DNA from 3 places in the Streptomyces sp. NPDC051567 genome. Region 3 is predicted to be linked to each of the others. Evidence: predicted binding sites of a transcription regulator. Region 3 holds the regulator's gene; each other region holds the start of a gene.
The links. Region 3 encodes HrcA, which represses chaperone genes, less so after heat shock. Its sites were predicted from a motif close to TTNGCACTCNGNNNNNCNGAGTGCNAA; they were not measured.

Region 1 (10,164 bases), on a different contig from region 3:
CCGTCTTCGGCGACGAGGGCGGCCTTCATCCCGGTGCCGCCCACATCGAGGGCGATGACGTGTTTCACGGGTTTCACAGGAGACAGTCTCGCGTGCGCAGGAGGGAAAGGTCTAGTCCATTGGGGGGGATTGTTGAGTGGTTATACAAATTCGGGACGTCCGTCCTGCCCAGGTCCGGCCCGGGGCCGGGTACGAACCGGACACCAGTGCGGGATCTGGATGTGAACGAGCCGCCAAAGTGGTGTAGACCTTACGTGGATCGTACGTACGACTAGGGGTGGATGGAGAACTGTGAAGGGCCGTTACCTGAGCCTGGCGGCGTCCGTCGCCGCGCTGTGCCTGACCGTGACACTGACGGGCTGCGGCGCCGTCGACGGACTCACCGGGGACAACGAGGTGACCCTGCGGGTCGTGGCGGCCGACTACGGGGACAATCCGCAGAACTCCTCGGTGCCGTACTGGAAGAACCTCGCCGAGGAGTTCTCCAAGAGCCACCCCGGGACCAAGGTCGAGGTGGACGTCTACCCCTGGACCGAGGTGGACGCCAAGGTCGCCGCGATGGTCAAGGCGGGCAAGGCACCCGACATAGCCCAGATCGGCGCCTACGCCGACTACGCCGACGCGGGCAAGCTCCACACCGTCGACGAACTCCTCTCCGTCAAGACCGAGGCCGACTTCCTGGGCCCCCTCGCGGACGCCGGCAAGGTCCGGCGGGTCCAGTACGGAATGCCCTTCACGGCCAGCACCCGGCCGCTCTTCTACAACGAGAAGCTGCTGACCGACGCCGGGGTCATCGGCAAGGACGCCAAGGGCGGCTGGCAGCCGAAGACCTGGGCCGACCTCGAAGCGGCGGCGAAGAAGCTCAAGGGCGCGGGCGTCGCGACCCCCTTCGCGCTGCCCCTGGGCCGCGAGGAGGCCCAGGCCGAGACGATGCTCTGGCTGCTGGCGGGCGGCGGTGGCTACACCGACAACGAGGAGTCGTACGCCATCGACTCCACCGACAACATCAGCACCCTGGAGTTCCTGCGGGACAAGCTCGTCGGGCAGAACCTCACCGGGGCCGTCGAGCCGGGGAAGCTGGACCGGCAGGCCGCCTTCGACGCCTTCGCGCGCGGCGAGGTCGGCATGCTCCACGGGCACCCCAAACTGCTCAAGCAGGCCGGGGAACGGGGCGTGCGCTTCGGCATGGTCCCGATGCCGACCGTCGACGGCACCGAACACCCCGCGATGGGCGTCACGGACTGGGTCATGGCCTTCAAGAACGGCCACCGCAAGGAGTCCGGACAGTTCCTGGACTACCTGTACGAGGCCAAGAACGTGACCGCCTTCACCAGCATGTACAACCTGCTGCCCGTCACGACCAGCGGCTACCGGGCCATGGAGGCGAGCACGGGCGAAGCGGCGGCGCAGATGAAGATCTTCCTGACGACGCTGCCCGACTCCCGGCTGTACCCGGTGGGCAAGAAGTCGTGGGCCGGCGTCAGCGAGGACATCAAGCAGAACATCGGCAAGAGCGTCCAGCCGGGCGGACAGCCCGCGAAGGTCCTGGAGGCCATCGCCGAGGCGGCCCGCAAGGCCGACGGCGCCCCCCGCTGAACCGGCCCCCACCGCGCACTGACACCGGCCCGGCCGCGCCCCCGCTTCTCGCCCCGTGCGGAGCCGGGGCCGCGGCCGGGCCGGTGTCAGTGCGCGGCGTTAATCTGGCCGTATGACGGACGAGGGGCGGCTGACGGCCACGGAGGCCGCGGTGCTCGCGTACGAGGGACGGACCTGGCCCGGTCCCGGCGCCAAGGAACGGGCCGTGCGGGAAGGGCTGGGGATGACCCCGGTCCGGTACTACCAACTGCTGAACGCGCTGATGGACGACCCCCGCGCGCTGGCCCACGCGCCGGGCACCGTCAACCGCCTGCGCCGCATCCGCGAGGCCCAGCGCGCCCGCCGGTAGCCGACCGCCGCCACGGCCTCGGCTCTGCCGCCGCCGTGCCGTAGCCGTCGGCGGGCGGGGCCGTTAGGGTCGTCCGCATGGGGAGCCGTCCGCACGACCTGCCGATGCCCGTCACCGCCGCCGGACGCGAGGGGCTGCACGCCCTGCTCAGCGCGCCGGACCGGTCCGTGGTCGCCCTCGACTTCGACGGAACCCTCGCCGACATCGTCCCGGACCCCGACCAGGCCCGCGCCCACCCGGGCGCCGTCCCGGCCCTGGCCGGGCTCGCCCCCGAGGTGGACTCCGTCGCCGTGGTCACCGGCCGCCCGGCGGGCGTCGCCGTCCGCTACGGCGGCTTCGCCGGGGTCCCCGGACTCGAACACCTCGTCGTCCTCGGCCACTACGGCGCCGAGCGGTGGGACGCCGTCACCGGAACCGTCCACGCCCCCGCCCCGCACCCCGGGGTGGCGGCCGTCCGGGCGGAGCTGCCGGGGTTCCTGGACGCGATCGGGGCCTGGCAGGGCACATGGATCGAGGAGAAGGGCCAGGCGCTCGCGGTCCACACCCGCCGCGCCGCCGACCCCGTGGCCGCCTTCGCCGCCCTGCGCGAACCCCTGGCCGAGCTGGCGGCGCGCCACGGCCTGACGGTCGAACCGGGCCGGGCCGTGCTGGAACTGCGGCCCCCGGGCACGGACAAGGGCGTCGCCCTGACGGAGTTCCTCGCGGAGCGCGACGCCCGGGCGGTCCTGTACGCCGGGGACGACCTGGGCGACCTCGCCGCGTACGCCGCCGTCGAGAAGCGCCGGGCCGAGGGGCTGCCGGGGCTGCTGGTGTGCAGCGGCTCGGCCGAGGTCCCGGAACTGGCCTCCCGCGCGGACCTCGTCCTCGACGGCCCGGCCGGGGTCGTCGCCCTCCTGGCCGCCCTGGCCACCGCCCTGCGGGACTGAGCCGGGGCCGCGGCCGGGGTCAGGGCCGGGCCGGGGCTCTGCGGGCCCGGCCCGGCCCGGCCCTGTCCGGGCCAGTCCTCCGGGCCAGTCCTCCGGGTCAGTCCTCCAGGTCGGCGAGCTGGGCCGCGAACCACCGGGCCGGGGGGAGCGCCGTCGCCGCCGCGGCCAGCCGCTTCGTCCGCTCCGCCCGCTCCGCGTCCGGCATGGACAGGGCCCGGTGCAGGGCCTCGGCCGTCTCCGTCACGTCGTACGGGTTCACCGTCAGCGCGTCCTCCCGCAGCTCCTCGTACGCCCCCGCACCCGTGGACAGGACCAGCACGCAGCCCGCGTCCGAGGCCACCGGGATCTCCTTCGCCACCAGGTTCATCCCGTCCCGCACCGGGTTGACCAGCGCCACGTCCGCCAGCCGGTACACCGCCAGCGAGCGCGTGAAGTCGTCCTTCACCGACACCACCACCGGCTGCCACCCCGGTGTGCCGAACTCCGCGTTGATCCGGTCCGCCAGCTCCGCCACCGCCGCCGTGTACTCCCGGTACACCGCCAGGTCCTGCCGGGACGGGTAGGCCGAGGCCAGGTGGACCACCCGGCCGCGCCACTCGGGACGGGAGACCAGCAGCTCCCGGTAGGCCAGCAGGCCCCGCACGATGTTCTTCGACAGCTCGGTCCGGTCCACCCGCGCGATCGTCCGCAGCCCCGCCAGCTCCGCCCGCAGCTCCGCCAGCCGCTCCGCCACCTCCGGCCGGTGGGCCAGCGCGCGGATCTCCTCGCCGTCCACGCCCAGCGGGTAGTGGCCCACCGCGGTGAACCGCTTCGGCCCGGACCCGCCGCCGTCCGGGAGCGTCCTGCGCTGCCACACCCCTGCCAGGCCGTCGCGGGGGTAGGACGGTTCGGCGGTCCCGCTCGCGGAGTCCAGGTGCGCGCCGCCGATGAAGTTGGCCGCCCACGCCCAGGTGTGGAAGCCCAGCCGGTCCGCGCCGAGCATCCCCCACAGGAGCTGCTCGCGGATGTCGTCGGGCAGCATGCGCAGGAACTCCGGCGACGCCCACGGCGTGTGCGTGAAGTGCGCGATCCGCAGGTCCGGACGCAACTCCCGCAACTGCCCCGGGACCAGGGCCAGATGGTAGTCCTGGACCAGGACGCGGGCCCCCCGCGCCGCCTCGTCCGCCAGCGCCCGCGCGAAGGCCCCGTTGTACGCCACGTACGACTCCCAGCGCCGCCGGAACTCCGCGTCGAAGACCGGCTCGCGCGGGATGTCGTAGAGGTGGTGGTGGGTGAACCAGAGCACCGAGTTGGCGATGCCGTTGTACGCGTCGTCGTACACCGCGGGATCGATGTCCAGCATCCGGACGCCCGGCTCGGAGACGCCCCGGCGGACCGCCTCCCGGTCCGCCTCCGACAGGGCCGCGCAGATCCACACCGCCCCCGGCTGCTCCGCGAGGGCGGCCGAGAGGCCGGAGACGAGCCCGCCCCCGCCCCGGCGGGCGCTGAGGGCGCCGTCGGGCCCGAGGGCGTAGGAGAGCGGGCCACGGTTCGCTGCGACGAGCACCTGGGAAGCCATGCGGCCAACCTAGCCCGGCCCGCCCCCGCTCAAACGTTCTGCCATGCGTTCCGCCGGCCACGCCCGCTCACGCCACGCGGCGCCGCGTGTACTCCTCGATCCCGCGCATCGGCGGCCGTTCCTCGGTGTCCACCGGGTACGTGTGCGGCACGAACCCCTCCGGACCCCGCTCGAACTGCGTCAGCTCCGGCCGGACGAGGTGCCCGCGCGAGAGGCGCAGCTGCGCCGTCCGGTAGATCGCCGCGGCCATCCGCCCCAGCGCCTGCCCGTCCTGGTGCCGGTGGAGCCGTACCCCGACGTCCACCTGGGCCAGCGCGTCCAGCCCGACCGTGTGCAGCGCGTCCACCAGCAGGCCCAGCTCGACGCCGTACCCGACGGGGAACGGCAGCCGCTCCAGCAGGCGGCGGCGTACGGCGTACTCCCCGCCCAGCGGCTGCACGAAGCCGGCCAGCCGCGGCCAGTGCAGGTTCAGCAGCGGGCGCGCCACCAGCTCGGTCACCCGGCCGCCCTGGCCCGGCGCGTCGCCGAGCGGGCGGTCGTACATCGCCTTGACGAACTGCACGTCCGGCTCGGTCAGCAGCGGCCCCACGATCCCGGAGACGAAGGAGGAGGAGAAGTCCCGCAGGTCGGCGTCGACGAAGCAGACGACGTCCCCGGTGGTGGCCAGCAGCGAGCGCCACAGCACCTCGCCCTTGCCGGGCAGCGCCGGCAGCCGGGGCAGGATCGCGTCGCGGTGCACCACACGGGCCCCGGCCTCGGCCGCGACCCGCGCGGTGGCGTCGGCCGAACCCGAGTCGACGACGACCAGTTCGTCCACCAGCGGGACGGGGAGCCCGTCGATCAGATCGCGCCGGATCACCTCGACGATGTCACCGACCGTCTCCTCCTCGTCGAGCGCGGGCAGCACCACGCTGACCGTGGTGCCCGTCGCCCGTTTCCTGGCGAGCAGCTGGTCGAGCGGTCGGTCGGCCGCGTCCCAGGAGCGGGCCGTCAGCCAGCGCTCCACCTCTTCCAGCACGTTCCGTACTCCCTGGTGTCGAACCTGGCATCGGCCTGGTTCCAGCCTGACATCGGCCTGGCATCGGCCTGATTTCGACCGAAATGCGATCCTGATGTGACCCGTATGTGATCCATCTCGCGGTGCGGACGACTGTCTCAACCGCCCATGCCTTCGGTTACAGTCTTGAACAACGCGAAGGACCATCGCATGTCGGGGGTCCTCGTGCACAAACGCCCGGGTACGCCGTAGAGCGCGCCGCCCGGTGCCATACCGCTCATCCAGAGGGGCAGAGGGACACGGCCCGTTGAAGCCCCGGCAACCCTCCAGTCGGTTTTCGCGATGATTCACCCGCGAAGCTCCCGGCTCGGAAAGGTGCCAATTCCGTCTCATGGCGAAGTGCGCCATGGGGAAGATGAGGAGAAAGGGCTCTCCATCATGTCTGCACAGACTGCCGCCACCTCTGTCGATCTCGGACCCGCCACCGCGCTTTCCTGTCGCGAGTGCTCCACCCGATTCGAACTCGGCCCCATCTTCGCCTGCGTCGAGTGTTTCGGCCCGCTGGAAGTCGCCTACGACCTTCCGACCGGTGACCCCGAGGCCCTGCGCGCCGCGATCGAGGCCGGTCCCGCGAACATCTGGCGCTACGCGCCGCTGCTGCCCGTCCCCGCCGACGTGGCCTCCAAGCCGAGCCTGAACCCGGGCTTCACCCAGCTCGTCGACGCGGCCAACCTGGCCAAGGAACTCGGCGTCACCGGCAAGCTGTACGTCAAGGACGACTCCGGCAACCCGACGCACTCCTTCAAGGACCGCGTCGTGGCCATCGCCGTCGAGGCCGCCCGCGCCTTCGGCTTCACCACCCTCTCCTGCTCCTCCACCGGCAACCTGGCCGGCGCCGTCGGCGCCGCGGCGGCGCGGGCCGGCTTCCGCTCCTGCGTGTTCATCCCGCACGACCTGGAGCAGGGCAAGGTCGTCATGGCCGGTGTCTACGGCGGCGACCTCATCGGCATCGAGGGCAACTACGACGACGTCAACCGCTTCTGCTCCGAGCTCATCGGCGACCCGCTGGGCGAGGGCTGGGGCTTCGTCAACGTCAACCTCCGCCCGTACTACGGCGAGGGCTCCAAGACCCTGGCGTACGAGATCTGCGAGCAGCTCGGCTGGCGGCTGCCCGACCAGATCGTGATCCCGATCGCCTCCGGCTCCCAGCTGACGAAGATCGACAAGGGGCTCCAGGAGCTGATCAGGCTCGGCCTGGTCGAGGACAGGCCGTACAAGATCTTCGGCGCCCAGGCCGAGGGCTGCTCCCCGGTCTCCACCGCCTTCAAGGCCGGGCACGACGTGGTCCGCCCGCAGAAGCCGGACACCATCGCCAAGTCCCTCGCCATCGGCAACCCGGCGGACGGCCCGTACGTCCTCGACATCGCCCGCCGCACCGGCGGCTACGTCGAGGACGTCAACGACGAGCAGGTCGTCGAGGCCATCAAGCTCCTCGCGCGGACCGAGGGCATCTTCGCCGAGACCGCGGGCGGTGTGACCGTCGGCGTGACGAAGAAGCTCATCGAGAACGGGCAGCTCGACCCGGAGCTGACCACCGTGGTCCTGAACACGGGCGACGGCCTCAAGACGCTGGAGGCGGTGGCCGCGGACAGCGGCCAGACCGCCGTCATCCGCCCCAGCCTGGACGCGTTCCGCGCCGCCAACCTGGTCTAGGTCGTGTCTTCGAAGTGACGTCCGGCGGACCGGTTCCGGCCGACCGGCCGACAGTGGTCCGCGCGGCACTTCCTCGACCTTCCCCTCCCGCATCCGTACCCGTACCCGGAAAGGCAGCAGCGCCATGAGCGTCAACGTCCGCATCCCCACCATCCTGCGCACCTACACCGGCGGCCAGGCCGAGGTCCCGGCCGAGGGCGCGACCCTGGCCGAGGTCATCCAGTCGCTGGAGGCGAACCACCCGGGCATCTCCGCGCGCGTCCTGGACGACGAGGGCAAGCTCCGCCGCTTCGTGAACGTCTACGTCAACGACGACGACGTGCGCTTCGAGGGCGGGCTCGGCGCGGTCACCCCGGACGGGGCGGGCGTCTCGATCATCCCCGCCGTCGCGGGCGGCTGACCCACCCGGACATACGTGGCCGACCCCCGATTGCCCTCTCCGCCGATAAGCGGAGGGGGCAATTCTGCGTGATTGGGCACGGTAGAGTTGGGGAAGTCCCCTCCGCTGTTCTTGCCGGCCGCATATGAGCCGGCCACGCCAGGGTCGACATCGGGTCAATGTGCGAGCGCGTTATGAGGCTTTGGCGAGATATGCCGGGCCCGAGTTGCCCGGGAATATGTCAAATTTTCACTTTATTTCCTTCTTTCCGAGTGTCCGGATTTCTCGCCGGATCGGCCTGTTGCAGACCGCGTTGGCGCGGATACATTCAGCCTCGGTCGACGCGTTCCGACGCAAGTTCTGACCCGGGAGCGCGAAGTGCGTTCCTGCGCAAGGGCCAGTAATAGGGGAGTTAGGCATGGCTCAGGGCACCGTCAAGTGGTTCAACGCGGAGAAGGGCTACGGCTTCATCGCGGTCGACGGTGGTGCGGATGTGTTCGTCCACTACAGCGCCATCCAGATGGACGGGTACCGCACCCTTGAAGAAGGTCAGCGGGTCGAGTTCGAGATCTCGCAGGGCCAGAAGGGTCCGCAGGCGGACATGGTCAAACTCGCACTCGGCTAGTCCCGGCGCGATCGGCCACCGACGCGTACAGACGCAGGAAACAGACGCACGGATACGAGGGGCCCCATCCTGGACACGGGATGCGGGCCCCTCGTCGTGCCGCCGCCCTCCGGTGGTCCGGGCCGCTCGTCAGGGGTCCGGGGCGGCGGTGGTTCCGGCCGGGTTCCGGCCCGTTTCCGGTGCGGTTGCCGGGCGGTACGGGTCGCGCGGAGGCCGTGTCCCGGCCGGGCGTTGTCCCAAGCCGCTTGCACTCGCGGGGGTCGAGTGCTAATCATTGGCGTTAGCACTCTCCAGGTGAGAGTGCTACCAGAACAGAACCAGGACCGGGCCGGTGAGGCCCGCGGGGTCCGGCGGGAAGGAACCGCCGAACACGCAGGCCGTCCGTCGCGGGCGCGGGCGCGGTCCGGAGCAATCCACCCCTTCCCCCATGGCCTTCGGCATGGGAGGGACCCCCTGGGAGGACCACTTCAGATGGCCAAGATCATTGCGTTCAACGAGGAGGCCCGGCGCGGCCTCGAGCGTGGGATGAACCAGCTCGCCGACGCCGTCAAGGTCACCCTTGGCCCCAAGGGTCGCAACGTCGTCCTTGAGAAGAAGTGGGGTGCCCCCACGATCACCAACGATGGTGTCTCCATCGCCAAGGAGATCGAGCTCGAGGACCCGTACGAGAAGATCGGCGCCGAGCTGGTCAAGGAAGTCGCCAAGAAGACGGACGACGTCGCCGGCGACGGTACGACCACCGCGACCGTGCTGGCCCAGGCGCTCGTCCGCGAGGGCCTGCGCAACGTCGCCGCCGGTGCCAACCCGATGGCGCTCAAGCGGGGCATCGAGAAGGCCGTCGAGGCCGTCTCCGCCGCCCTGCTCGCGCAGGCGAAGGATGTCGAGACCAAGGAGCAGATCGCTTCCACGGCCTCCATCTCCGCCGCCGACACCCAGATCGGCGAGCTCATCGCCGAGGCCATGGACAAGGTCGGCAAGGAAGGCGTCATCACCGTCGAGGAGTCCCAGACCTTCGGTCTGGAGCTTGAGCTCACCGAGGGCATGCGCTTCGACAAGGGCTACATCTCGGCGTACTTCGCCACCGACATGGAGCGCATGGAGTCGTCCCTCGACGACCCGTACATCCTGATCGTCAACTCCAAGATCGGCTCGGTCAAGGACCTGCTGCCGCTCCTGGAGAAGGTCATGCAGTCCGGCAAGCCGCTGCTGATCATCGCCGAGGACGTCGAGGGCGAGGCCCTGTCGACCCTGGTCGTCAACAAGATCCGTGGCACCTTCAAGTCCGTCGCCGTCAAGGCCCCGGGCTTCGGTGACCGCCGCAAGGCCATGCTCGGCGACATCGCCATCCTCACCGGTGGCACCGTCATCTCCGAGGAGGTCGGCCTCAAGCTGGAGAACGCCGGTCTCGACCTGCTCGGCCGCGCCCGCAAGGTCGTCATCACCAAGGACGAGACCACGATCGTCGACGGTGCCGGTGACAGCGACCAGGTTCAGGGTCGCGTCAACCAGATCCGCGCCGAGATCGAGAACTCCGACTCGGACTACGACCGCGAGAAGCTCCAGGAGCGCCTCGCGAAGCTGGCCGGCGGCGTGGCCGTCATCAAGGCCGGTGCCGCGACCGAGGTCGAGCTCAAGGAGCGCAAGCACCGCATCGAGGACGCCGTTCGCAACGCGAAGGCGGCCGTCGAGGAGGGCATCGTCGCCGGTGGTGGCGTGGCGCTGCTGCAGGCCTCCGCGGTCTTCGAGAAGCTGGAGCTCACGGGCGACGAGGCGACCGGCGCTGCCGCCGTCAAGCTCGCGCTGGAGGCCCCGCTGAAGCAGATCGCCGTCAACGCCGGCCTTGAGGGTGGCGTCGTCGTGGAGAAGGTCCGCAACCTGACCCCGGGCTGGGGCCTGAACGCGGCCACCGGCGAGTACGTCGACCTCATCGCCGAGGGCATCATCGACCCGGCGAAGGTCACGCGCTCCGCGCTGCAGAACGCCGCGTCGATCGCCGCGCTGTTCCTGACCACCGAGGCCGT
Region 2 (10,164 bases), on a different contig from region 3:
TCTCGGGGTAACCGCCCTCCCGGGGCAGCCGCCCTCCTGCGGCCCGGGGCGGGCTCCGGACGGACCTTGTGGCCGGGCGGGCCCTTCGGGGGAAACGTGCCGACAACTCGTCGGCAAGATATTGCGCTGGTGGCGGCGGGCGTGGTCACATGGTAGCGAGAGTTGCTTAGGTATGCCTAAGTTCGCCGCACCGGGGCCCAGGAGGCAGTCATGCCGGCACCAGCAGGAGCAGAGCGCGACCCCCGCCCGTCCGTCGTGTCCATGCGGACGCTGCTCGCCGCGGGCAGGGCCGCCGCGGCCGTCTCGACGCCGCCCGCGCGGGAACCCGCGGCGCCCGCCGTCACGCCCGTGGCCCGCGCGGAGCGGGACCTCCCGGAGTCCGAGGCGGCCTGAGCCGGTCCGGCGGAGCCCGGGCGGGCGCCCGGTGGGGTCCGTCGGCGGATCGCCCTGTCGTCCGTACGGGTGAAGACGGAGCAGGAGCCGTCAGGGGAACCGGGGCGGGGCCGGGAGCCCTCGCTCAGGGGTCCGGTCCCCAGGGGTCCGGGCTCAAGAGTGCGGGCCCAGGAGTGCGGGGAGCCGTCAGGGGACGACGACGACCTTCACGTCCCGCAGGGCGAAGGCCCACATCGCGTCGCCGTCCGCGCGGGACATGCGGATGCCGCCGGTCTTCTTGCCCGCGTCGGGCGCCGGGGTGGCGCCGTCCACGCGGGCGCTGAAACCGACCGAGACGCCCTCGGTGGTGGCGAAGCGGACGACGTGCTCGATCGGTACCCCGTCCGAGCCGGTGACCGCGCCCGAACGCGAGACGACCACATGGCTGCCCGGCTTCGGGTGGACCGTGCTCGGCATCACCGTGAACGACTTCTGCGCCTGCCCGTTCTCCGCGACCAGCCACACCCGCTTCTGGGACGGCGAGTACACGACGCGCATGCCCGTCCCGGAGTCGGCCGGGACCGGGGCCGGGGCCTGCTTGGCCGGGTCCTGCTTGGCGGCGGACCGGCTCGGCACGGGGACCGCCGCCGGTACCGGCGGGGCGGCCTTGGCGACGGGCGCGGGCGCGCTCGCGGACGCCTGGTAGCCGAGGAAGCCGATGACGGCGAGCGCCGCCACGGTGAGCCCGGCCACGATTCCCGAGCTGCTGCGTGCCACCTTGCTCCACCTCTCCGCGCTACCCCTGGAATGCCTGGGCGAATACCCGGGTCGACGGTAGCAGCCGGGCCGCCCCGCGACCGGCCGGAAGGGCCCGGGGCCCCGGAGTCGTAGGCTGTTCGCGTGCTCTTGCTCGCTGTAGATACCGCCACGCCCGCCGTCACCGTCGCCCTGCACGACGGCGAGTCCGTCCTCGCCGAGTCGAACCAGGTCGACGCCCGCCGCCACGGGGAGCTGCTGCTGCCCTCCGTCGACAAGGTCCTCGCCGGAGCCGGGCTCACGCTCGACGCCGTCACCGGCATCGTCGTCGGCGTCGGCCCCGGCCCCTACACCGGGCTGCGCGTCGGCCTCGTCACCGCCGCCACCTTCGCCTCCGTGCTGGGCGTGCCCGTCCACGGCCTGTGCACGCTGGACGGCCTCGCGTACGCCGCCGGGGCCGCCGGGATCGAGGGCCCCTTCACCGTCGCCACCGACGCGCGGCGCAAGGAGGTCTACTGGGCGCGGTACGAGGACCCGTACACGCGGGTCGGCGAGCCCGCCGTGGACCGCCCCGCCGACATCGCCGAGCGGGTCGCCGGAGTGCCCGCGGTGGGCCAGGGCGCGCGGCTCTACCCCGAGGTGTTCCCGGACGCGCGCGAGCCCGAGCACCAGTCGGCCGCCGCCCTCGCGGCCCTGGCCGCCCGGCGACTGGCGGCCGGGGCGGAGTTCCTCCCGCCGACCCCGCTCTACCTGCGCCGGCCCGACGCGCAGGTGCCCAAGAACTACAAGGTGGTCACCCCGCAGTGACCGCCGGCCCGCCGCCCGACCACGGCCCCGCACCGGCGCCGCCGCGCGGCGGCGCCGTCGCACTGCGCGAGATGCGCTGGTGGGACATCGAGCCCGTGCTGGAACTGGAGCACGAGCTGTTCCCCGACGACGCCTGGTCCGCCGGGATGTTCTGGTCCGAGCTGGCCCGCTCCCGCGGCCCGCACGCCACCCGGCGCTACGTCGTCGCCGAGACCGCCACCCCGGCCGTCGAAGGCGAAGGTGAAGGCGAAGACGACGGTATCGGCGACGTCACCGGCAGCGGCAGTGGCTCCGGCCGCCGTCTCGTCGGCTACGCCGGGCTGGCCGCCGCCGGTGACCTGGCCGACGTCCAGACCATCGCCGTCGCGCCCGACACCTGGGGGACCGGGCTCGGCGCCCGGCTCCTGACCGACCTGCTGCGCGCCGCCACCGCGTTCGAGTGTGCCGAGGTGCTGCTGGAGGTCCGGGTCGACAACACCCGGGCCCAGCGGCTCTACGAGCGCTTCGGCTTCGAGCCCGTCGGTTTCCGGCGCGGCTACTACCAGCCCGGCAACGTCGACGCGCTCGTGATGCGCCGCTCCGACCCCGCGACCGATTCCACGACCGACCCCGCGACCGCACGCTCCGTACCCGTGCACGGACCCGTACAAGGTGAGACCCATGGCTGACGAACCGCTCGTCCTCGGTATCGAGACCTCCTGCGACGAGACCGGCGTCGGCGTCGTCCGCGGCACCACCCTGCTCGCGGACGCGATCGCGTCGAGCGTGGACGAGCACGCGCGCTTCGGCGGCGTCGTGCCCGAGGTGGCCTCGCGGGCGCACCTGGAGGCGATGGTCCCGACCATCGAACGCGCCCTGAAGGAGGCCGGGGTCAGCGCCCGCGACCTCGACGGCATCGCCGTGACCGCCGGACCCGGCCTGGCGGGGGCCCTGCTGGTGGGCGTCTCGGCGGCCAAGGCGTACGCGTACGCGCTCGGCAAGCCGCTCTACGGGGTCAACCACCTGGCCTCGCACATCTGCGTGGACCAGCTGGAGCACGGGCCGCTGCCGGAGCCGACGATGGCCCTGCTCGTCTCGGGCGGCCACTCCTCGCTGCTCCTGGCACCGGACATCACCAGCGACGTACGGCCGCTGGGCGCGACCATCGACGACGCGGCGGGCGAGGCGTTCGACAAGATCGCCCGCGTGCTCCAGCTGGGTTTCCCCGGCGGCCCGGTCATCGACCGGCTGGCGCGCGAGGGCGACCCGAAGGCCATCAACTTCCCGCGCGGGCTGACGGGGCCGCGCGACGCGGCGTACGACTTCTCCTTCTCCGGGCTCAAGACGGCCGTCGCCCGCTGGATCGAGGCGAAGCGGAACGCGGGCGAGGAGGTGCCGGTGCGCGATGTGGCGGCGTCCTTCCAGGAGGCCGTGGTGGACGTGCTGACGCGCAAGGCGATCCGCGCGTGCAAGGACGAGGGCGTCGACCACCTGATGATCGGCGGCGGTGTGGCGGCCAACTCCCGGCTGCGGTCGCTGGCGAAGGAGCGGTGCGACGACGCGGGGATCGTGCTGCGGGTGCCCCGGCCGAAGCTGTGCACGGACAACGGCGCGATGGTGGCGGCGCTGGGCGCGGAGATGGTCAAGCGGAACCGGCCGGCCTCGGACTGGGACCTGTCGGCGGACTCCTCGCTGCCGGTGACCGAGCCGCACGTCCCGGGCACGCACCCGCACGACCACGGGCACGACGGCCACGGTCATGACCACGGCCACGGTCATGACCACGGCCACAGTCATGACCACGGCCACAGTCATGACCACCTGCACGAGCTGAGCAAGGACAACCTGTACTCATGACCACCGTCGCGCTGATGTGGGAGGCCCGGGCCGCCGCCGGCCGGGGCGGCGAGCTGCTGGAGTGGGCCCGCGCGCAGGTCCTGGCCCGGGAACCGGCGCGCCGCGAGGTGCTCCGGGCCCCACAGGACCGGGTGCTGGTCATCACCTGGTGGGAGACGGCCGGGGGCGTCACGGCGGACCTGCCCGAACTCCCCGAACCCGCCGCCGACCTGGTCGTGCGCGCGGTCCACCGCTGGCGGTTCGAATCCGTGGAGACCGGCGGGGGCTGATCCGGCGGGGGCTGATCCGGCAGGGGCGCCCGGGGCCGCCGTCCGGGGCTTCGGGGGCCCGTACGGAGCCTGCCCGGCCCGGCCGGGCTCCACCCGGCCGGACTCCAGCGCCGCTGCACGCGGTGGCGCTATCGTCATGAGCATGCCTTGTCGCGAGCTGCCGCCTCCGCCGCCCCCCGCGCATCCGCGCGCCTGGCAGGACGAGGCCGTCGTACGGGCCGACCGCGCGCGGGTCCTGCGGGAACTGGGCCGCAGCGCTCTGGGCCCGGGGCGGCTGCTGCTGCTCTGGGCCGTCTCGGCGGTCTTCGTCCTCGGCTGGTCCTTCCTCGGCACGGCGGTGACGGCCTTCGGCGACGGCGGCCTGTCCGGGCACGCCCTGGGCGTGCTCTTCGCCGCGCTCGGGGTGGGCGTCCTGGTCCCGGCCGGGTTCTGGCTCGTCTCGGGCGCCCGGCACGACCGGCGGGCGCGCCTGCTGCTCGACGCGTGGGCGAGGGCGGGCCGCGACCCGGCCGTGGACGCCCGGGTCCGCGCCCCCGGCCGGAGCCTGACCTGGCTGCTGGCCTCGCTCGGGCTGGGCGCGCTGGCGCTGTGGGTGGTCCTCGGGGCCACGGCCTCGGCCCGGCCGGGCGAGGACACGTACGCCGAGGTCGCCTACCACGTCGGGCTCGGCATGATCCTCTGGGTCACCGCGCTGCTGGGCGTCGCCAAGGCGGCGGCGCACTACCGCTGGGCCGTACGGGCCTTCCCGGGCCCCGGCGGGACTACCGCCGCCCCGCCGCCCCCGGAGCCGGGGCGGGAACCGGGGCAGGGGGCCTGGCCGGGGACCCGATCAGCATCGACGGAGCCCCCGCCACCCGGGTCAGGAAGACGGTCGCGGAGTTCGGCCCCTGCGGCTTGACCTTCCGGCGCAGCTCCTCGGGCTCGATCGCGGAGCCCCGCTTCTTCACGGTCAGGATGCCGACCCCGCGCTCCCGCAGCAGCGCCTTCAGCTTCTTCAGGCCGAAGGGCAGCACATCGGTGATCTCGTACGCGGTCGCGTACGGCGTCGCGCGCAGCTCGTCGGCGGTGATGTAGGCGATGGTCGGGTCGATCAGCCTGCCGTCCAGCTCCCGGGCCACCTCGGCGACGAGATGGGCGCGGATGACGGCCCCGTCCGGCTCGTAGAGGTAGCGGCCCACCGGCCCGGCCTGCGGGTCGGGGAGCGGGTCGGTGGTGTGCAGGGAGCGGGGGCCGGGCAGCAGGGTGGCGCGGACCGTCCCGGGGGAGGTCCCGAACCAGAGCACGGCCTCCTTGACGTCCCCGTGGTCGGAGATCCACTCGGCCTCGGCCTCGGCGGGCACGGCCTCGTGCGGGATGCCGGGGGCGATCTTGACGGCGGCGTACCGGGCCGCGCGGGCGGCCCCGACCGCCCAGGACAGCGGCGGCGAGTAGGACTCCGGGTCGAAGATCCGCCCGCCCCCCGCCCGGCCGCCGCGGCGGGCCGGGTCGACGAAGACGGCGTCGTACGCGCGGACGTCCACCTCCGTCACGTCCGCCTCCCGGACCTCGATCAGCTCCGTCAGCCCCAGCGCCTCGGCGTTGGCGCGGGCGACGGCGACGGTCAGCGGGTCGTGGTCCACCGCCAGGACCCGGATGCCGAGCCGGGCCAGGGCGAGGGCGTCCCCGCCGATGCCGCAGCAGAGGTCGGCGAGGCTGCGCACGCCCAGCTCCGCGAGGCGCCGGGCGCGGTACGAGGCCACGGAGGCGCGGGTGGCCATCTCGCCGCCGCCGGGCGTGAAGTACATCCGGAAGGCGTCCTCGGCCCCGAACTTCGCCACCGCCCGCTGCCGCAGCCGGGCCTGCCCGAGCGCGGCGGAGACCAGCTCGGCCGGGTGCTCGCGGCGCAGCCGGGTGGCGAGGGCGAGTTCCTGGGCCGGGTCGTGGTCGCGGAGCGAGTCGAGGAGGGCGCGGCCCTCGGGGGCGAGGAGGGCGGCGAAGGCTTCGGGGGTCACGGGGTCCATTGTCGGCGACGGGCGGCCCGGGCGGACCGGGGCGGGGCCCGGGGCGGGCGGACGGCCACGGGCGCCGGGCCGCCGGGGTATGGCCCGGGGTATCGCCCGGGGTGTGGGCCTTTCGGAGGAAGGTGGGCTCCCGGCTCGCGGTGTCGCCCGGGGCGGGCGCGCGCCGGATGCCAGGATGCGCAGCTATGCAGCTAGTAGGACAAAAGGAAGATAAGACGCAACATGGTCACCGGTACGCGGCGCGTCCGCGTGGCCGGTTCGGGGTGGCGCTGGCCGCACTGCTGGTCGCGACCCTCGGGACGGCGTGCGGTTCCGCGGACTCCGGGGCACCGGAGAAGTCGAAGACCGGCAAGGAGGCGGGCGCCGCGGGCGCGGCCGGGGCCGCCGTCACCCAGGCGGAGCGGCTGAAGGCGGCCCAGCAGGCCCGCGTCGTCGCCGCGAAGAAGTGGGGCCTGGCCAAGGTGCCGCTGGCCGCCCCGGCGGCGCCGAAGGAGAAGCCCGAGATCACCACCCGCGAGGGCTTCGAGGTGTGGGGCGGCGACGAACTCCCACCCGTCTTCACCACCGTCCCGACCGAGGACAAGGTCGTCTTCCTGACGATCGACGACGGCGCGGAGAAGGACCCCGAGTTCCTGAAGATGATGCGGGAGCTGCGCATCCCGTACACGGCCTTCCTCAGCGACTACGTCGTGCGGGACAACTACCCGTACTTCAAGGAGATGCAGGCGGCGGGGGTCACGCTGAACAACCACACCCTCAACCACCGCTACCTGCCCGCGCTCTCCTACGAGCAGCAGCGCGAGGAGATCTGCGGCCAGCAGGACACGATCCAGCGGGTGTTCGGCAAGCGGCCGACGCTCTTCAGGCCGCCCTACGGCAACTACAACGAGGACACCCTGCGCGCGGCCAAGTCCTGCGGGATCAAGGCGGCGCCGCTGTGGAACGCCGAGGCGTTCCCCAACCGGATGGACTGGCGCGAGTGGGATCGCGACCTGCACGCCGGTGACATCATCCTCACGCACTTCCGGGGCCGGGAGGACTGGAAGGGATCGATGCCCGACATGATCCGCCACGTCATGAAGACCGTCACGGACAAGGGCTTCGCCGTGGCCCGGCTGGAGGACTACCTGTAGGCACCCGGCGGACTCCGGCGGACTCCGGCGGGAGCCGCGGCCCCGCCCGGTCGCCGGCCCCCGCCGGGGCTACGCGGTGGCCACCGGGGTGAGCGTCGTCTCCGCCGGGTCCCGGATGTCCGCCTCGCGCTGGCGCTCCGCGCTGTCGCTGATGCGCAGGAGCAGGGCGACCATGATCCAGTTGGCCAGGAGGGACGAGCCGCCCTTGGCCAGGAAGGGCAGGGCCTTGCCCGTCAGCGGGATCAGGCCGGTGACGCCGCCCGCGACCACGAAGACCTGGAGGGCCAGCGCCGAGGCGAGACCCACCGCCAGGAGCTTGCCGAACGGGTCCCGCGCGGCGAGCGCCATCCGCAGCCCCCGCTGCACGAGGAGCCCGTACAGGAGCAGGACCGCCATGACCCCGGCCAGCCCCAGCTCCTCGCCGACCGTGGTCAGGATGAAGTCGCTGCGCCCGGCGAACTTGATCAGCTCGGGGTGGCCCATGCCCAGGCCGGTGCCGGAGATGCCGCCCGTGCCGAAGCTGAACAGCGCCTGCGCCGACTGGTCCGAGGTGAGCCCCGGCGGCGGGCTCGGCGAGTAGACCGCGAGCGGCTCCAGCCAGGCCGCCACGCGCGCCTTGACGTGCGGTTCCGTCGAGCCGACCACGAAGGCGCCCACCGAGGCCATCAGCAGCCCGCACACGATCCAGCTGGTGCGCTCGGTGGCCACGTAGAGCATCACGACGAAGACGCCGAAGAAGATCAGCGAGGTCCCGAGGTCGCGTTCGAAGACCAGGACCAGCATCGAGACGACCCACACCGTGACGATCGGGCCGAGCTGGCGCATCGGGGGCAGCCGCACGCCCAGGAACCTGCGGCCCGTCAGCGCCAGCGAGTCCCGGTGGACGACCAGGTACCCGGCGAAGAAGACCGCGATCATGATCTTCACGAACTCGCCGGGCTGGAGCGAGAGCCCGAACAGGACGATCCACCGCTTCGCGCCGTAGGTGTCCGCGCCGAAGAACACCGGCGCGATCAGCAGCACCAGCGCGACGGCCATCGTGAGGTAGATGAACCGCTGGAGCAGCCGGTGGTCGCGCAGCAGCGCCACGACCAGGAGGCAGGCGGCGACCCCGACCACCGTCCACAGGAGCTGTCCGGGGGCGTTCGCGTCCGCGTCGTACCGCTCGATGTACCCCTGGTCGAGCCGGTGCAGCAGCACCAGCCCCAGCCCGGTCAGCAGCATGGCGAGGGGGAGGACCAGCGGGTCCGCGTAGGCCGCGAACCGGCGCACGCCCAGGTGCCCCACCAGCGACAGCAGCGTCATGCTGATCGTGAAGCCGGCCAGGTTGGGCGGCAGCTCGTCGTTCATGGCCAGACCGGCACTGGCACGGCCGGCGACGGTGATGAGGACGACGAGGGCCAGCAGCAGCGCCTCGGTACGGCGGCGGGCGCCCGCCGCCGTCAGGGGCCTCAGGCCACGCACCGCGCGCCGCCACCGCTCGGCTCCGGCACGGCGGCGGCCCCCGCGGCACCCGCCGCGCCCACGCCCGCCGCGCCCACGCCCGGTGTGTCCGGGCTCGCGGGGCTCGGGAGCCCGGTCCGTTCGGCGGTGCGGAGCGTTGTTTTCATGCCGTTTACGACGTTGTCGCCCTCCCCGTGGTTCCTGACGGCCGCCTCGGCGGGCGGTCCGGAGGCGGTCCGGGCGGCGGACGGAGCGCCGGTTTCCGGCCGTCCGCATCACACCCGGGGGTCGGGAATTGGCACTCCGCTTGACCGAGTGCTAATCGCCGGAATAGTGTCGCACCTGGCACTCACCCCTGGTGAGTGCCAACACAGCGACAGGCAGATCCGGCACCCGCGACGACGGATCGACCTGGTCGCCACCTCAGACAGTTAACCCCGGATCTCCGAAGGGGGAGGTCGGATCGTGACGACCACCAGCTCCAAGGTTGCCATCAAGCCGCTTGAGGACCGCATTGTGGTCCAGCCGCTCGACGCCGAGCAGACCACGGCCTCCGGCCTGGTCATCCCGGACACCGCGAAGGAGAAGCCCCAGGAGGGCGTCGTCCTCGCGGTGGGCCCGGGTCGCTTCGAGGACGGCCAGCGTCTTCCGCTGGACGTCACCGTGGGCGACGTCGTGCTGTACAGCAAGTACGGCGGCACCGAAGTGAAGTACAACGGCGAGGAGTACCTCGTCCTCTCGGCTCGCGACGTTCTCGCGATCATCGAGAAGTAGTCACTTCACCAGTCTTGCTTTGAGCTGCGCCCCTGGTCACCCCGCTGATTGCCGGGCGGCGAGGGGCGTAGTTCGTTGAACCCCGAGTATCCGAGAGGGCTGAACCGCTTCCATGGCGAAGATCCTGAAGTTCGACGAGGACGCCCGTCGCGCCCTTGAGCGCGGCGTCAACAAGCTTGCCGACACGGTCAAGGTGACGATCGGCCCCAAGGGCCGCAACGTCGTCATCGACAAGAAGTTCGGCGCTCCGACCATCACCAACGACGGTGTCACCATCGCGCGTGAGGTCGAGCTGGACGACCCGTACGAGAACCTGGGCGCCCAGCTCGTCAAGGAGGTGGCGACCAAGACCAACGACATCGCGGGTGACGGCACCACCACCGCGACCGTGCTGGCCCAGGCGCTGGTCCGCGAGGGTCTGCGCAACGTCGCCGCCGGCGCCTCCCCGGCCTCCCTGAAGAAGGGCATCGACGCCGCGGTCAAGGCCGTGTCCGAGGAGCTCCTCGCGACCGCCCGCCCGATCGAGGACAAGTCCGACATCGCCGCCGTGGCCGCGCTCTCCGCGCAGGACCAGCAGGTCGGCGAGCTCATCGCCGAGGCGATGGACAAGGTCGGCAAGGACGGTGTCATCACCGTCGAGGAGTCCAACACCTTCGGCCTGGAGCTGGAGTTCACCGAGGGCATGGCCTTCGACAAGGGCTACCTCTCCCCGTACATGGTCTCCGACCAGGAGCGTATGGAAGCCGTCCTCGACGACCCGTACATCCTGATCAA
Region 3 (10,164 bases):
GACACACAGACCTTGATCGAGAACCGTCCGCCCACCGTGGCGACGCTCTTCCTGGAGCGTGTCGCCGCCACGCCGAACGGTGAGGCCTACCGGTTCCCAGTGCCCGCGGCCGGGGGGCGGGGCGGTCCCGACGACTGGAAGTCGCTCAGCTGGGGTCAGGCCGCCGAACGGGTCTTCGCCGTCGCGGCGGGTCTGATCACCCTCGGACTGCGGGCCGAGGACCGGGTCGCGCTCGCCTCCAGCACGAGGATCGAGTGGATCCTCGCCGACCTCGGCGTGATGTGCGCCGGGGCCGCGACCACCACCGTCTACCCGAGCACCAACGCCCAGGAGTCGGCCTACATCCTCGCCGACTCGGCGAGCCGGGTCCTGATCGCCGAGGACGCGGTGCAGCTGGCCAAGGCCCGCGAGCACCGGGCCGACCTGCCCGAGCTGGCCCACGTCGTGGTCCTGGAGGCCGCCGACGCCGTCCCCGCCGAGGGGGACCCGGAGGGCTGGGTGCTCTCCCTCGCCGAACTGGAGCGGCGCGGCGCGGAGCACCTCGCCAAGGAGCCCGAGGCGGTCAGGGAGCGGATCGCGGCCATCACCGCCGACCAGCTCGCCACCCTCATCTACACCTCCGGCACCACCGGCCGCCCCAAGGGCGTGCGACTGCCGCACGACAACTGGTCGTACATGGCCAAGGCGACCGTGGCGACCGGCCTCATCACCAAGGACGACGTCCAGTACCTGTGGCTGCCGCTGGCCCACGTCTTCGGCAAGGTCTTGACCTCCGGCCAGATCGAGGTCGGGCACGTCACCGCCGTCGACGGCCGCATCGACAAGATCATCGAGAACCTGCCGGTCGTCCAGCCGACCTACATGGCTGCCGTCCCGCGCATCTTCGAGAAGGTCTACAACGGGGTCGCCGCCAAGGCCCGCGCGGGCGGCGGCGCCAAGTACAAGATCTTCGAGTGGGCCTCCGGGGTCGCCCGCGCCTACGCCAAGGCCTCCCAGGACAGCTTCCGGCGCACCGGCAGGGCGTCCGCCCCCTTCGGCCTCACCGTCCAGCACAAGATCGCCGACGTGCTCGTCTACTCCAAGCTGCGCGCCGCCTTCGGCGGACGGCTGCGCGCCGCCGTCTCCGGCTCGGCCGCCCTCGCCCCCGAGATCGGCTACTTCTTCGCCGGCGCGGGCATCCACATCCTGGAGGGCTACGGCCTGACGGAGTCCAGCGCGGCCTCGTTCGTGAACCCCGGCGAGGCGTACCGCACCGGCACCGTCGGCAAGCCGCTCCCCGGCACCGAGGTCCGGATAGCCGACGACGGCGAGATCCTGCTGCGCGGCCCCGGCATCATGCAGGGCTACCACGGGCTCCCCGACAAGACCGCCGAGGTACTGGAGGCGGACGGCTGGCTGCACACCGGCGACATAGGCGAGCTGTCGCCCGACGGCTACCTGCGCATCACCGACCGCAAGAAGGACCTGATCAAGACCTCGGGCGGCAAGTACGTCGCCCCCGCCGAGGTCGAGGGACAGTTCAAGGCGATCTGCCCGTACGTCTCCAGCATCGTGGTGCACGGCGCGGACCGGAACTTCTGCTCGGCGCTGATCGCGCTCGACGGCCCGGCCATCCTGGGCTGGGCGGCCGAGAACGGGCTGGCCGGGAAGACGTATGCCGAGGTCGTGGCCGCGCCGGAGACCACCCGGCTCGTGGAGACGTACGTACAGAGCCTCAACGAGGGCCTCCAGCGCTGGCAGACCGTGAAGAAGTTCCGGCTGCTGCCGCGCGACCTGGACGTCGAGCACGGGGACCTCACGCCGAGCCTGAAGCTGAAGCGGCCGGTGGTCGAAAGGGAGTTCAAGCACCTGATCGACGAGATGTACGAGGGCACGCGCGAGCTCTGACCCGGCCGGCGGGCCCGCCGCCGGCCGGACCCGGCGGGCCAGGGCCACCCCGTACCGCAGCGTCCGCCCGGCCCGGCGGTACCCGGTGCGCACCGGCCGCCGCCGGGCCGGGAGAGCGGAGCGGCCGGGTGCAGGACAATGGAGCCATGCCTTCCGCACTGCCCGACGGTGAACCCATGCCCGAAGACGGCTCGCTGCCGTCGCACGCCCTGGCGGGTGCCGGGGACCGGCCGCTCGGGTTCTACCTGCACGTCCCGTACTGCGCCACGCGCTGCGGGTACTGCGACTTCAACACGTACACGGCGACCGAGCTGCGCGGGACCGGCGGGGTGCTCGCCTCCCGGGAGAACTACGCGGACACCCTGATCGACGAGGTCCGGCTGGCGCGGAAGGTGCTGGGCGACGACCCGAGGCCCGTCCGCACCGTCTTCGTGGGCGGCGGTACGCCGACCCTGCTGCCGGCCGGGGACCTCGTCCGGATGCTCGCGGCGGTCCGGGACGAGTTCGGCCTGGCACCGGACGCCGAGATCACCACGGAGGCCAACCCGGAGTCGGTGGACCCGCGGTACCTGGCCGAACTGCGGGCCGGGGGCTTCAACCGGGTCTCCTTCGGCATGCAGAGCGCCCGGCAGCACGTCCTGAAGGTGCTGGACCGCACCCACACGCCGGGGCGGCCCGAGGCGTGCGTGGCCGAGGCGCGGGCGGCGGGCTTCGACCACGTCAACCTCGACCTGATCTACGGGACCCCGGGGGAGTCGGACGAGGACTGGCGGGCCTCGCTGGCCGCCGCGCTGGGAGCGGGGCCGGACCACATCAGCGCCTACGCCCTGATCGTCGAGGAGGGCACCCAGCTGGCGCGGCGCATCCGGCGCGGCGAGGTCCCGATGACCGACGACGACGTCCACGCCGACCGCTACCTGATCGCGGACTCGGTGCTCGCGGAGGCCGGGTACGCCTGGTACGAGGTGTCGAACTGGGCCACCTCGGACGCCGGGCGGTGCCTGCACAACGAGCTGTACTGGCGCGGGGCCGACTGGTGGGGCGCGGGACCGGGCGCGCACAGCCACGTGGGCGGGGTGCGCTGGTGGAACGTGAAGCACCCCGGCGCGTACGCCGCGGCGCTCGCCCAGGGGCGCTCACCGGGCGCCGGGCGCGAGCGGCTCTCGGACGAGGACCGGCGCGTGGAGCGGATCCTGCTGGAGCTGCGGCTGGTGGACGGCTGCCCGCTCTCCCTGCTGGCCCCCGCCGGGCTGGCGGCCTCCGCGGGAGCCCTGGCGGACGGCCTGCTGGAACCCGGCCCCTACGCGGCCGGCCGGGCCGTGCTGACCCTGCGGGGACGCCTGCTGGCCGACGCGGTGGTCCGCGACCTGGTCGACTAGCCGGTCACCGGCCGCCGCGGCTGCCGGGCCCGTCCTCCCGGCCCGGCCCGGCCGTGGCCCGGCGCCGGGCTACGGCGCCGTGACGTGGTCGATCAGGTGTTCCACCGCGCCCAGCAGCGGCGGTTCCAGCTCCCGGTACGACGTCACGCGCGACAGGATGTGCCGCCAGGCGGCCCCGGTGTTCTCCGGCCAGCCCAGGGCCCGGCAGACGCCCGTCTTCCAGTCCTGGCCGGGCGGGACCACCGGCCAGGCCCCGATGCCCAGGGCGGAGGGTTTCACCGCCTGCCAGACGTCCACGTACGGGTGGCCCACGACCAGGACGTCAGGCGAGGTCACCGCCGCCGCGATCCGCGACTCCTTCGAGCCCGGCACCAGGTGGTCCACCAGGACGCCCAGCCGGGCGTCCGGGCCCGGGGCGAAGTCGTCGATGACCGCCGGGAGGTCGTCGACACCCTCCAGGTACTCCACCACCACGCCCTCGATCCGCAGGTCGTCACCCCAGACCCGCTCCACCAGCTCGGCGTCGTGGCGGCCCTCGACGTAGATCCGGCCCGCGCGGGCCACCCGGGCCCGGGCCCCCGGGACGGCGACCGAGCCGGAGGCGGTGCGCGACGGCGCGGACGCCGTACGCACGGGACGGACCAGGGTGACCACCGCGCCCTCCAGCAGGAAACCGCGCGGCTCCAGCGGGAAGACCCGGCGCTTGCCGAAACGGTCCTCCAGGGTCACCGTGCCCGCCTCGCAGGCCACCACCGCGCCGCAGAAGTCCGTTCCCGCCGACTCGACCACGAGGCCGTTCCCGGCCGCCACCTCCGGCACCGGCCGGGCACGCTTCCACTGCGGGGTCAGGTCGGGGGAGTATTCGCGCATCCTGCCCACGCTAGGAGACCGGGCCGCGCTCAGGCGGGCGACACGCCGAACCGGGCCGCCAGTGCGTCGCGCTGCGCGCGGACGAACTCCGCCCCGACCACCGCTCCGTGACCCGGCACGTACAGCGCGTCCCCGCCGCCGAGCGAGAGCAGCCGGTCCAGGGCCGCGGGCCACCGCCCGGGCACCGCGTCCGGGCCCGCCGAGGGCTCGCCCGACTCCTCCACCAGGTCCCCGCAGAACACCACCGGGCGCTCGCCCGGGACGAGGACCGCCAGGTCGTGCCCGGTGTGCCCGGGACCCGCCTCGGCCAGCAGCACCCGCACCCCGCCCAGGTCCAGCGTCCGCTCGCCCGACACCAGGTGGCCCGGCGCCACCAGCCGCTCCGCGGCCTCGGCCGCCTCCGCGGGGTCCAGCCCGTGCCGGACCGCGTCCCCGCGCAGCTCCTCGCGCCCGGCGGGCGTCGACAGCAGCCCGTCCAGCCCGGCCGCCCCGTAGACCTCGGCGCCGGGGAAGGCCGAGCCGCCCATGACGTGATCGAAATGTCCGTGCGTGAATGCGAGATGAGTCACGCTCCGGCCCGTCAGCCGCTTCGCCTCGGCCCGTACCCGGGCGCCCTCCCGCACACAGGAACCAGGGTCGATCACCAGGACGGATTCCTCGCCCACCACCAGTCCCACCGTGCAGTCCCACACCGGAAGCCGGCGCCGTCCGGCCCGTCCGGTCAGCCGTTCCCAGCCGCCCTCTTCCCATTGCGCTTCCATGCGGCGACGCTACCCTGACGGGCCGCCCTTGCTAGGGGCGTACCACCCCGCCGTACACTGACCGGGGGATCTCTGGCACTCGGACACTCTGAGTGCCAACGAACAGGCGTCACCACAGGTGTCACAGCAGGCGTCACAGAACGAACACGCATCACAGATGGAGGTGTGCGCGATGCTCAGCGAACGCAGACTCGAAGTGCTCCGCGCCATCGTCCAGGACTACGTCGGGACGGAGGAGCCGGTCGGCTCCAAGGCGCTCACCGAGCGGCACCGCCTCGGCGTCTCGCCCGCCACGGTGCGCAACGACATGGCCGTGCTGGAGGACGAGGGCTACATCGCCCAGCCCCACACCAGCGCCGGACGCATCCCCACGGACAAGGGCTACCGCCTCTTCGTCGACAAACTGGCGGGCGTCAAACCGCTGTCGACGCCCGAGCGGCGGGCCATCCAGAGCTTCCTCGACAGCGCCGTCGACCTCGACGACGTGGTCGGCCGCACCGTGCGGCTGCTCGCGCAGCTCACCCGGCAGGTCGCGGTAGTCCAGTACCCCTCGCTGACGCGCTCCACCGTGCGCCACGTGGAGCTGCTGGCACTGGCCCCGGCCCGGCTGATGCTCGTCCTGATCACCGACACCGGCCGCGTGGAACAGCGGCTGATCGACTGCCCCGGGCCCTTCGGCGAGACCTCGCTCGCGGACCTGCGGGCACGGCTCAACAGCCGGGTCGTCGGACGCAAGTTCACCGATGTGCCCCCACTCGTCCAGGACCTCCCCGAGTCCTTCGAGGCCGAGGACCGCGCCACGGTCTCCACCGTGCTCGCGACCCTCCTCGAAACCCTGGTCGAGGAGGCCGAGGAGCGGCTGATGATCGGCGGAACCGCCAATCTCACCCGCTTCGGACACGATTTTCCCCTGACGATCAGGCCGGTGCTCGAAGCGCTGGAGGAGCAGGTCGTGCTCCTCAAGCTGCTGGGCGAGGCCAGTGAGTCGGGAATGGCCGTACGGATCGGGCATGAGAACGCCTACGAGGGACTGAACTCCACGTCCGTCGTCTCGGTCGGTTACGGTTCGGGCGGCGAAGCAGTCGCCAAACTCGGCGTGGTCGGACCGACCCGCATGGACTACCCCGGAACGATGGGAGCGGTACGCGCAGTGGCACGTTACGTCGGACAGATCCTGGCGGAGTCGTAAGTGGCCACGGACTACTACGCCGTTCTCGGCGTGCGCCGCGACGCATCGCAGGACGAGATCAAGAAGGCATTCCGCCGCCTCGCCCGTGAACTCCACCCGGACGTGAATCCGGACCCGAAGACGCAGGAGCGCTTCAAGGAGATCAACGCGGCGTACGAGGTGCTCTCGGACCCGCAGAAGAAGCAGGTCTTCGACCTCGGCGGCGATCCGCTCTCCTCCTCGGGCGGCGGTGGCGGAGCCGGTGGCTTCGGGGCGGGCGGCTTCGGCAACTTCTCCGACATCATGGACGCCTTCTTCGGCCAGACCTCGCAGCGCGGCCCGCGCTCGCGGACCCGTCGCGGCCAGGACGCCATGATCCGCCTGGACCTGGAGCTGGACGAGGCGGCCTTCGGGACGACCAAGGACATCCAGGTCGACACGGCCGTCGTCTGCACCACCTGCTCCGGCGAGGGCGCCGCCCCCGGCACCTCGGCGCAGACCTGCGACATGTGCCGCGGCCGAGGAGAGGTCTCGCAGGTCACCCGGTCCTTCCTGGGCCAGGTCATGACCTCGCGCCCCTGCCCGCAGTGCCAGGGCTTCGGCACCGTGGTCCCGACCCCGTGCCCCGAGTGCGCGGGCGACGGCCGGGTCCGCTCCCGGCGCAGCCTCACGGTCAAGATCCCGGCCGGTGTCGAGAACGGCACCCGCATCCAGCTCGCGGGCGAGGGCGAGGTCGGCCCCGGCGGCGGCCCCGCGGGCGACCTGTACGTGGAGATCCACGAGCTGCCGCACCCGACCTTCCAGCGGCGCGGGGACGACCTGCACTGCACGGTCACCATCCCCATGACCGCGGCGTCCCTGGGCACCAAGTGCCCGCTGGAGACGCTCGACGGCCTGGAGGAGATCGACATCCGGCCCGGCACCCAGTCCGGCCAGGCGATCCCGCTGCACGGCCGCGGCGTGACCCACCTGCGCGGCGGCGGGCGCGGCGACCTGATCGTCCACGTCGAGGTCACCACCCCGAGCAAGCTGGACGCCCAGCAGGAGGACCTGCTGCGCCAGCTGGCCAAGCTGCGCGGCGAGGAGCGGCCGACCGGCCAGTTCGCGCCGGGGCAGCAGGGGCTGTTCAGCCGCCTGAAGGACGCGTTCAACGGCCGCTGACCACCGCGCCGTCCCCGCGTACGAGCCCGGTCCGGGAGCCCCCGGACCGGGCTCGCCGCATGTCCGGCGGGCGCCCGCGACCCCCTCCACCGGGCCGGCCGGAGGCCGGGTGCGGGGCACCGGGAAGTGGACTATGCCAGGTGAATGACATGATTTCGGCCCCGTGAGCGGTACATGGCACGATGCAGTCCATGTCCTCCGCACCGAACGGTCTCTCCCCCCACCCGATCGTGCAGGCACCCATGGCGGGCGGCGCCTCCTGCCCCCCGCTCGCCGCCGCCGTCTCCGAGGCCGGCGGGCTGGGTTTCCTGGCCGGCGGCTACAAGACCGCCGACGGCATGTACCAGGAGATCAAGCAGCTCCGCGCGCTCACCCGGCGCCCCTTCGGTGTCAACCTCTTCATGCCCCAGAGCGGCTCCGTGGACCAGGCCGCCGTCGAGACCTACCGGGGACAGCTGGCCGGCGAGGCGGGCTGGTACGGGATCTCCCTCGCCGCCGACGACACCCTCGGCACCTGCGACGACGGCTACGAAGCCAAACTCGCCCTCCTCATCGAGGACCCCGTCCCGGTCGTCTCCTTCACCTTCGGCCACCCCGCCCCCGAGGCCCTCGCCCGTCTGCGCCGGGCCGGCACCTGGACCGTCGTCACCGTGACCTCGGTCGAGGAGGCCCGCGCCGCGCGGGAGGCGGGCGCCGACGCGCTCTGCGTCCAGGGCTCCGAGGCGGGCGGCCACCAGGGCACCCACCGCGACGACCCGCAGACCGACGGCACCGCGGCCGTCGGACTGCTCTCGCTGGTCACCCAGGTGCGCGAGGCGGTGCCGCTGCCGATCATCGCGGCGGGCGGTGTGATGCGGGGCTCGCAGATCGCCGCGCTGCTCGCGGCGGGCGCGGACGCGGCGCAGCTCGGCACGGCCTTCCTGACCTGCCCGGAGTCGGGCGCGGACCCGCTGCACAAGGCGGCGCTGACCGACCCGCTGTTCGTCCGCACCGAACTGACCCGGGCCTTCTCCGGCCGCCCGGCCCGGGGCCTGGTCAACCGCTTCATGCGCGAGCACGGACCGTACGCCCCGGCCGCCTACCCGCAGGTCCACCACCTGACCTCGGGGCTGCGCAAGGCCGCCGCCGCGGCCGGGGACCCGCAGGGCATGGCCCTGTGGGCGGGCCAGGGACACCGGCTCGCGCGGACCCTGCCCGCCGGGAAACTGGTGGAGGTGCTCGCGGCCGAACTGGCCGAAACCCGCGGCGCGCCGGAGAACAACCAGATGAGGAGTACGTCATGACCGCCCCCGTCTTCGTCGTCGAGGAGGTCCCCGCCGGGCCGCGATGGGTCCTGGACGGCCCGGAGGGCCGTCACGCGGTCTCCGTCAAGCGGCTCAACCCGGGCGAGGCGGTGGTCCTCGCCGACGGCCGGGGCCGGTGGGCCGAGGCCGTGGTGGTCTCGGCGGAGGGCAAGGACCGGCTGACCGTGGAGGTCTCCGGGGTCTTCGAGGAACCGGCACCGGCCGTACGGATCACGGTGGTCCAGGCCCTGCCCAAGGGCGACCGGGGCGAGGTGGCCGTCGAGACCATGACCGAGACCGGCGTCGACGAGGTCGTGCCCTGGCAGGCCTCGCGCTGCATCACCCAGTGGCGCGGCGACCGGGGCGCCAAGTCCCTCGCCAAGTGGCGGGGCACGGCCCGCGAGGCGGGCAAGCAGTCGCGCCGGGTCCGCTTCCCCGAAGTCACCGAGGCCCTGTCCACGAAGCAGGTCGCGGCGCTGCTGGAGGCCGCGGAGCTGGCGGTCGTCCTCCACGAGGACCGCGACGCCCCCTCGGAGGCGCTGGCCACCCTCGCCCTGCCCGCCTCGGGCACGGTCGTCCTGGTGGTCGGCCCCGAGGGCGGGGTCTCCCCCGAGGAACTGGCCGCCTTCGCCGCGGCCGGGGCCCGGACCTGCCGGCTCGGCCCCTCGGTGCTGCGCACCTCCACGGCCGGCACCGCCGCGGCGGCGGTCCTGCTCGCCCGCACCGGCCGCTGGTCCTGACCGACCCCCGCCCCCCGGACGGTCCGGCCCGGTCACCGGCCGGGGGGGCCGGTGACCGGGCCGGATACGATGCCCGGACCGATCACCGTCACGGGAGGCGCACCAATGGCCGGGGAACCGCAGGCCGACTGCCTGTTCTGCAAGATCGTCACAGGGGACGTCCCGGCGACCGTGGTCCGGGAGACCGCGACGACCCTCGCCTTCCGGGACATCAACCCGCAAGCACCCACCCACGTGCTCGTGATCCCCAAGGTGCACTACCCCGACGCCGCGGCCCTCGCCGCCGCCGAACCCGGCATCGCCGCCGACCTGCTGCGCGAGGCCGGACAGGTCGCCGCCGACGAGAAGGCCGACGCGCACGGCTACCGGATCGTCTTCAACACCGGCGCCGGCGCCGGCCAGACCGTCTTCCACGCCCACGCCCACGTCCTCGGTGGCCGTGGCCTCCAGTGGCCGCCCGGATAGACCGTGTCCGTACGAGAGTTCGTGGTCCTGGGCACCGCCAGCCAGGTCCCCACCCGCCACCGCAACCACAACGGCTACCTGCTGCGCTGGGACGGCGAGGGCATCCTCTTCGACCCCGGCGAGGGCACCCAGCGCCAGATGCTCCGCGCCGGAGTGGCCGCGCACGACATCGACCGGATCTGCGTCACCCACTTCCACGGCGACCACAGCCTCGGCCTCGCCGGAGTGATCCAGCGCATCAACCTCGACCAGGTCCCGCACCCCGTCACCGCGCACTACCCCGCCTCGGGGCAGAAGTTCTTCGACCGCCTGCGGTACGCCACCGCCTACCGGGAGACGGTGCGCCTGAACGAGGAACCCGTCACCGCGGACGGGACCCTGGCGCACGGCGGCTCGTACACCCTGGAGGCCCGGCTGCTCTCGCACCCGGTGGAGTCCTTCGGCTACCGG

Region 1: a site for HrcA is predicted at 8,388-8,414, ahead of groL (chaperonin GroEL). Genes of this name have one in related genera too.
Region 2: a site for HrcA is predicted at 8,912-8,938, ahead of groES (co-chaperone GroES). Genes of this name have one in related genera too.

Annotation. Positions count from the first base shown of each region.
Region 1 is NZ_JBITDK010000024.1:81,817-91,980, forward strand. Features, by position in the region: gene ACIA5F_RS23690 (ROK family protein) at 1-68, opposite strand, end outside; gene ACIA5F_RS23695 (extracellular solute-binding protein) at 292-1,596, shown strand; gene ACIA5F_RS23700 (DUF3263 domain-containing protein) at 1,709-1,945, shown strand; gene otsB (trehalose-phosphatase) at 2,023-2,871, shown strand; gene ACIA5F_RS23710 (trehalose-6-phosphate synthase) at 2,969-4,429, opposite strand; gene ACIA5F_RS23715 (glucosyl-3-phosphoglycerate synthase) at 4,497-5,447, opposite strand; SAM riboswitch class I at 5,701-5,848, shown strand; gene thrC (threonine synthase) at 5,865-7,139, shown strand; gene ACIA5F_RS23725 (MoaD/ThiS family protein) at 7,264-7,539, shown strand; gene ACIA5F_RS23730 (cold-shock protein) at 7,937-8,143, shown strand; gene groL (chaperonin GroEL) at 8,615-10,164, shown strand, end outside.
Region 2 is NZ_JBITDK010000027.1:75,153-85,316, reverse strand. Features, by position in the region: gene tsaE (tRNA (adenosine(37)-N6)-threonylcarbamoyltransferase complex ATPase subunit type 1 TsaE) at 1-11, shown strand, start outside; gene ACIA5F_RS24940 (hypothetical protein) at 211-393, shown strand; gene ACIA5F_RS24935 (hypothetical protein) at 580-1,149, opposite strand; gene tsaB (tRNA (adenosine(37)-N6)-threonylcarbamoyltransferase complex dimerization subunit type 1 TsaB) at 1,273-1,935, shown strand; gene rimI (ribosomal protein S18-alanine N-acetyltransferase) at 2,007-2,603, shown strand; gene tsaD (tRNA (adenosine(37)-N6)-threonylcarbamoyltransferase complex transferase subunit TsaD) at 2,596-3,771, shown strand; gene ACIA5F_RS24915 (hypothetical protein) at 3,768-4,040, shown strand; gene ACIA5F_RS24910 (methyltransferase domain-containing protein) at 4,802-6,040, opposite strand; gene ACIA5F_RS24905 (polysaccharide deacetylase family protein) at 6,304-7,173, shown strand; gene ACIA5F_RS24900 (FtsW/RodA/SpoVE family cell cycle protein) at 7,243-8,637, opposite strand; gene ACIA5F_RS24895 (hypothetical protein) at 8,625-8,783, opposite strand; gene groES (co-chaperone GroES) at 9,082-9,390, shown strand; gene groL (chaperonin GroEL) at 9,503-10,164, shown strand, end outside.
Region 3 is NZ_JBITDK010000022.1:32,228-42,391, forward strand. Features, by position in the region: gene ACIA5F_RS22555 (AMP-dependent synthetase/ligase) at 1-1,887, shown strand, start outside; gene hemW (radical SAM family heme chaperone HemW) at 2,034-3,266, shown strand; gene ACIA5F_RS22565 (DUF3097 domain-containing protein) at 3,336-4,136, opposite strand; gene ACIA5F_RS22570 (MBL fold metallo-hydrolase) at 4,166-4,897, opposite strand; gene hrcA (heat-inducible transcriptional repressor HrcA) at 5,070-6,086, shown strand; gene dnaJ (molecular chaperone DnaJ) at 6,087-7,226, shown strand; gene ACIA5F_RS22585 (nitronate monooxygenase) at 7,418-8,509, shown strand; gene ACIA5F_RS22590 (16S rRNA (uracil(1498)-N(3))-methyltransferase) at 8,506-9,249, shown strand; gene ACIA5F_RS22595 (histidine triad nucleotide-binding protein) at 9,355-9,714, shown strand; gene ACIA5F_RS22600 (ribonuclease Z) at 9,718-10,164, shown strand, end outside.